One region of the Paenibacillus diazotrophicus genome, then DNA from elsewhere that is predicted to be linked to it. Evidence: a T-box and tRNA genes for the amino acid it is inferred to sense, from the RefSeq annotation. Region 1 holds a T-box; the other holds one or more tRNA genes.
What was found. The T-box of region 1 lies ahead of lysS (lysine--tRNA ligase). A T-box ahead of a tRNA ligase gene usually reads a tRNA of that ligase, here a tRNA-Lys.
Positions count from the first base shown of each region.

Region 2: it has a tRNA-Lys gene. The T-box ahead of lysS (lysine--tRNA ligase) is inferred to sense a tRNA for this amino acid. The anticodon was not compared.

Region 1 is NZ_JBGJZN010000001.1:1,660,683-1,664,099, forward strand. It holds gene lysS (lysine--tRNA ligase) at 31-1,584, opposite strand; T-box leader at 1,647-1,910, opposite strand; gene ACAN54_RS07585 (5-methyltetrahydropteroyltriglutamate--homocysteine S-methyltransferase) at 1,998-3,113, opposite strand; gene ACAN54_RS07590 (LysR family transcriptional regulator) at 3,129-3,417, opposite strand, start outside.
Region 2 is NZ_JBGJZN010000001.1:2,442,655-2,446,071, reverse strand. It holds gene ACAN54_RS11250 (alpha/beta-type small acid-soluble spore protein) at 1-176, opposite strand, end outside; gene nrdR (transcriptional regulator NrdR) at 341-817, shown strand; tRNA gene ACAN54_RS11240 (tRNA-Ala) at 1,039-1,114, shown strand; tRNA gene ACAN54_RS11235 (tRNA-Lys) at 1,129-1,201, shown strand; gene ACAN54_RS11230 (HupE/UreJ family protein) at 1,325-2,524, opposite strand; gene ACAN54_RS11225 (S-layer homology domain-containing protein) at 2,767-3,417, shown strand, end outside.

The DNA of each region.
Region 1 (3,417 bases):
GTATCCCGTAAAGGGCAGTCCCGGTGTACGCTAAAAATCCAGCAAAGCCAGTAACCTCTCCTGTCCGACTGCCTGGATCAGTACAGGGATTCGGGGACCGGTCTCCTGACCCAGCACCAGCTGATAGATTAGGGTGAACAACCGTTTTTGACGGTTTTTCATTACTTTTTTATCCTCGTCATAACAAATCGCGTATATCTCTGTCATCATCTGCTCATCCTCCATCCCTCCGGTTCTAATCAGCCCGCAAAAGGCTTCCAGCCACTGTTGTTCATGAGTCTCCAAAGTTTCATACAGGGCAATATCACGGCTGCCATTTACGGTAACCAGCTTTTGCGGCATCCAGTGTTTGATCCAATATTCCGCCCGCTCCGCTATTTGCAGAAGCCCGTTCACATCTACTTCCTCCCCGTTATGTGTCATCATCTCATGCAGCAAATTTTGATCGAAATGAATCAGAGGCAGCAGTCCTGCAATAGGGCCGAAGCTAGGTGTATTCAGGTCCAGCGGATGAATCAGCGATAGTTCTACCGCCGAATGAATATCATCAGTGAGCGTATGGGAACTGTAAGCCTTCCGATAACGTTCAAATTCCGTATAATTGCGCAGCACATCTTCATCCATCCCGATATGAAACTCAGCATTGGGCTGGTATTTGGCAAACAGAAACAGAATATTCTCCGGTAAATAGACCTTCAGCAGATCATCTGGGGTGTAGTTGTTCCCGGACGAGCTGGACATTTTGGCAAAACTGCCTTTGATTCGAATAAATTCGTAAGGCTCATACATTGGCGGTGGATTCCCGTATATCCGCTCGGAGATCACGGAGGCTACATTGTAGCTGCCAGTTTCTGATGAATGATCACGGCCTCCAGGCTCGAACAGTACTTGCTCCACATTCCAGCGCATCGGCCAGTCGATTTTCCATTGCAGCTTGATATTATCCGCCTTAGCAACAGACACAATACCGTGATGACCGCATGTACAGCTATAAGTTAGGTGCTCTTTCTCTTCATCAAAAGAATGTACACTAGTCGAGTCCCTGCCACAATCCCCGCAATACACACTCACAGGATAAAATGCGGCTCTCTCTGCTTCGCTGGCTTCCCCTGTTTTGAAGGACATCAGGATGTCATAGATCTCTCCCCTACTCTGAAGTGCATGAAGAATTCCGGGTGCATACCGGCCGGATTGATACTCTTTACTCTGATAGATGAATTCGGGTCTGATCCCAAAAGCGCTCAGCGCCTGTTCAAATTCCTGTTCGTAATGCTCCGCATAGGAGTTGTGGCATCCGTATGGACAAGGAACTTGCGTGTAGGGCCTGCCAATATACTGCCCGAAGCTTGGATCGACATGAACCGGAACTTTGCGGAAACGGTCAAAGTCATCCCACGAAAAAATAAACCGCACTTTTTTGCCTGCTTTTTCAAGTGCTTTACTTACAAAATAAGTGGTCACAATCTCCCGGAAATTCCCGATATGGATGTGACCTGATGGACTGATCCCTGATGCGCATACAAATGTCTGCTGCTCCGGGTGGCTTTCGATTAACCGTTTTGCTATTTTTTCGGACCAATGCATGGATAATCACCTCAACAATTATTGTGTAAACGCAAAAAAGCTCTCATCCGCAAGATTGTCATCTTGAGGACGAGAGCTGTAATCAGCGCCGTGGTACCACCTCTGTTCGCGAACATGTCTCCATGCACGCCTCTTCAGGTACGGCCATTACGCTTATACCCTATCTCTGTAACGGGAGAACCCGTCATAGCATCCTTGGGCATGTTGCCCAATTCCGTATGAAGCTCGGAGACTTTTTTCGTTAGGCACACCGCTGCTCCGTTTCACCATTCCGAAGCTCTCTGTGAACTATGCCGCCTAACTACTCTTCTCGTCATTGCTGAAGTGATATGTAATTTTTCAATATAATTCACTATAACAAAACTAGTACGGTATGTCATTATTCAATCTGACTGAGAATATTTGCTACTCCATCAAACCCACACTTCATTCGCCGTTTCAATAATCAGCCTAACCTTATCCCACTGCTCTTCCTCGGTCAGCATATTCCCTTCCTCAGAGGAGGCGAATCCGCATTGGGCGCTGAGGCACAGCTGGTCAATCGGGACAATCTGTGCGGCTTCTTCGATACGTGCCATGATCTGCTCTTTGTTCTCCAGACCGCCGTGTTTCGTAGTTACCAGGCCAAGCACAACCTGCTGCCCTTGAATGAAACGGAGCGGATTGAAGTCACCGGAACGTTCATTGTCGTATTCCAGGAAAAAGGCATCTACTTCAGCCTGTCCAAACAACGTCTCAGCTACGGGCTCATACCCGCCGGCGGCAAACCAGGTAGAGCGGAGATTCCCCCGGCAGACATGCAGTGCAATCGTCATATCCTGCGGCCGCCCGGCTATGCTGTCATTGATCAGCCTTACGTAATCCTTGGCGAGCTGATCGGGATCAATACCGCGGCTGCGCAAGTGCGCCCTGTGTCTACCGCTGCACAGCGTCCCCCAAGTTGTATCGTCCAATTGCAGATAACGGCAGCCTGCTTCATAGAATGCCTGGATGGCATCCTGATAGACTTGGATGATATCACGGAACAACGTCTCACGATCCGGGTAGATCTCATTGCCGTTGTAATCCTGTACGAAGTGAAACAATGCCGGAGAAGGAATGGTCATTTTGGTAAGGGTATCGCCAGCCATCTGCTGCAGCTCCATGAATTCTTCAACCATGGGATGATCCCCGAAGGCGATTTTGTCTACGATCCGGAAGCTTTCAGCACGTTGAACAGTTTCTTTGGCGCCTTTTCCCTGATCCAGACTGATCTTCTGTGTACCCGTGATCCCAAGAAAGAAATCGAGATGCCACCAGGATCGGCGGAATTCCCCGTCAGTAACGGCTTTTAGTCCCAAAGCCTTTTCCTGTTCCAACAGTTTGAATATTTCCCTATTCTCGACTTCATGAAGCTGCCCGTCTGTGATTGCTCCATGCAAACGTTGATTGCGTGCGGATTTCAGTTCCTCTGTGCGGAGGAAGCTGCCGACGATATCGTAGCGAAAGGGTGGAGTATTTCGTGTGGTGCCGGTAACTGGACTGATCATACGTCCCTCCTGCGTTTAGAGTAAGAAAGATTTAAGGTCGAAGTAATTACGGGATACCAGATCATTCAAAATATCAATGTATGCGGACATCATCTCACCTGGCTTGCGGTCCTTATGGGCGATCCAGCCGACGGTGAATACCTCAGGACTGTCAAAAGGAATCGTTACCAGCCCCTCGCCATTCAGCTCGGTATCCATTATTCCCGTACCCACCGTGTAGGAATCACTGCCCAGCAGAAGATGGGTCAGCGTCGCACGGTCGGTAACCTGGATATTTTTCTCAATCTGTGTGAAGCTGAGCATC
Region 2 (3,417 bases), 780 kb from region 1:
AGACGTTTTGTGATGTAACCACCGATCGAACCATTTTCGTAAGAAGTTTTATTGCCTTGGTACCCGTCTGGGGAGAGGGTGATACCGAGTTCTTGGGCAACTTCGTATTTCAGTTGATCCAAGGCACCGCGTGCATTTGGAGCTACCAGGTTATTGGAGCTGTTATTTTGGCTCATTACTGTTCACCTCCTATCGGTTGGTAACAGTATTATGTGCTGGACTTGCCATCTTCATAACAACAAATAAACGGTGTTTTATGGAAATTAGAATGAGCGCTTCAGAGCCGATTCTTTGCCGGACCGGGGCGTTACACCTATTGCAAAAGGAAGTGATTAAGCTTATGAAATGTCCTTACTGTGATCACACGAATACCAAAGTGCTGGACTCACGCCCGGCCAACGAAAATAAGTCAATCCGTCGCAGGCGGGAATGTGAATCATGCAGCCGGCGGTTCACCACATTTGAGATGATCGAAGAGACACCGCTGATTGTAATCAAAAAAGGCGGCAGCCGCGAGGAATTCAGCCGCGACAAAATCCTGCGAGGCCTGATCCGCGCCTGTGAGAAACGTCCTGTCTCCGTTGAGCGCCTCGAGGTCATCGTCTCCGAGGTCGAGAAGTCGCTGCGGGGGATCGCCCTGGCTGAAGTGGAGAGCCGCCAGATCGGTGAGCTCGTCATGGAGCAGCTCTATCCTGTAGATGAAGTCGCTTACGTCCGCTTCGCCTCCGTCTACCGCCAGTTCAAGGACATCAACATGTTCATGAAGGAGCTGAAAGGCCTGTTGTCCAAGAGTACCGGGGAGCTGGAGGGATTGTAGTCCTTCTAAGTTGAAAGTAATAAGCCGCTGAACTGCTGGCGGCTTATTACAAGGGTTAGCGTGGGGCGCCTCCAAGCTTTTTGAAAAAAGGTGTTGACACGGAACCTGAATTTTTATATTATATAGAAGTCGCCTACGAAACAAATCAACTTCTAAGTGACATGAACATTACAAATAAAGTAAGTTTTTAGAATACATATTGTAGTTCTAAAACGTCTCATGGGGCCATAGCTCAGCTGGGAGAGCGCATCGCTGGCAGCGATGAGGTCAGGGGTTCGATCCCCCTTGGCTCCACCAATAATTTTATACTTGGACTCTTAGCTCAGTTGGTAGAGCAGTAGACTCTTAATCTATTTGTCCAGGGTTCGAGCCCCTGAGAGTCCATCACAGTAAGAACGGCAGAGATGCCGTTCTTTTTTGTTGTCTGGGAAAGGGTGGCGGCCTTCGGAAGTTCAGTCAGGAAATAGACCGCATCCTTTACGAGAGGGCGGTCTATTTCTTTTTGAGTTATATCAGTAGTCCAAATAGCCGTTGAACTAACCATACTGCACCAAGAGTGGTAATTACCCAAGAACCATAGATGAAAGTGGGCTTGAAGAAGCTCTTTTTTTGTAAATAGATGAGGATTGGAAGCAGAAGCAGCACAATGCATAACTGGATACATTCAATACCTACATTGAAGCTGATCAGATCCACCGCTAAATGGCTTTTGGGCAGGTTCATCCCGCGCAGAATATCCGAGAATCCGATACCGTGAATCAGTCCGAATAAGAACGTGACAACCCACCGGAAACGTATTTCTTTACGGAAAATATTCTCTAGGGCAACATAACAGATGCTCAAGGCAATGACCGATTCCACCAACTGTGAAGGTAAGCTAATCCATTCCAGGACGGCGAGAGTTAATGTGATGCTGTGCGCTAAAGTAAAGGCTGTGATAATTGAAATATATTGCTTAAGCTTTTGCTTTCTTAACAAAAGAGCGAACAAAAACAATAAATGATCATAACCAGTCAAAATATGATTCATTCCCAATTGGAAGAATGAGACCCAATCAGACGTAGAGGTCATAACGGTGTTCCTGTCGTTTTGTGAGGAAGGGCTCTGAGAATTCGGGCTTGAGGTGTTGGGGGATGAGGTTAATTGTTGTTGCTGCTGCTCCTCTGTTAGAAGCATGGTCCATGTCCGGTTTTTCCCCTGTAAAACAGTCTCACTTACCTGACTTCCGTAGTGTGCAGTAATTAAATTGACGTAGGGCGAACTTGAGGTTTGGGAGTATAGGCCATCCATAATAGAGATTGTCTGCCCAGGTTCAAAGGCTGGATAGGTATAATGCCAGGTCACTACCTCTTTATCACTTTTTTGCTCAAGCTTGATTTCCAGAAGCTCTCCGGTCTGCCCACTCCCGTTCATTTCCAGCACGACACTGTCGTCGATCCACTCATCTAATCTATGTTTGTTGTCCTCAAGCTCGTCCGCTTGTAGAATTCCATCCCCATTCGTATCTACATCCATACTCTCAATTATAGAAATGACGTCTAAGGAAAAAGAGAAATCGGTCTTATCTTTGTTAAAGGTAACCATAGTATAGCTAGCGCTAAGAGCATGGGCCGATACCATTTGGTTGGAGAAGACAACTGAAACGATGAGTGCTGTGAAAAGAATGAATCCTTTAAGTATGCTGGATCGGAAATTACGAGATAACAAGGTGGTACCTCCCTATAAGTTGAGCAGTATGATTGTTGTCGCACATAACCAGTATCATAGCAAAAAAATATTTTCGGTATATATGCCCAGTGTAAAGCTAAAGGAATAATTTACGAAATTAATACAATCTAATACTTTGGATCTTACATAACGTGATTATTGTTAATGTAGCAAGGCTGCTGGGCATATAGTGAAACTACTATTGGATGAAGCTTGTACACACAAGAGGAGGAATTTTTTTTATGGAATTACGTAGTAGCCGATTCAACCGATTTAAAAGAAGGACGAGCTTGGGATTAGCCGTACTTCTGCTCCTGTTGTCTGTATCTCCGCAAGGATTGATGATGTCCCGGGCTTCAGCGACTGCTTCGATAGATTCGCCGCATGTTGTGATTAGTCAGGTATACAGCGGGGGAGGAAATGGCACGTCACCCCCATATTCTAATGACTTCATTGAATTATACAATCCTACCGACAGTGATGTTAATCTGGATGGTTATTCCGTTCAATATACTTCTGCGGCAGGGACAACTTGGACCAATATAACTATCATAACAGGCAAGGTTATTCAATCCCATGGCTTCCTGCTGATTCAAGAAGCGAAGGGCACCACTTCAACTGTGGATCTTCCTTCACCTGATGTTACAGGTTCTATTAATATGTCAGCAACAGCGGGAAAGGTGGCGCTTGTGAACGCGCAGACTGCCATTACTGGTATTGCAGATCCTGCTGTTGTAGATTTCCTGGGCTTTGGTACCGCCACTGAATTCGAAGGTGCTAAGCTGACTGCATTAAGCAGTACCACCAGTGCTCAAAGAAAATCCGAAGATGGCAGCAACTCCGGACCCGGAAAAGGTGCTGGCCTGGACACCAATAACAATAGTACGGATTTC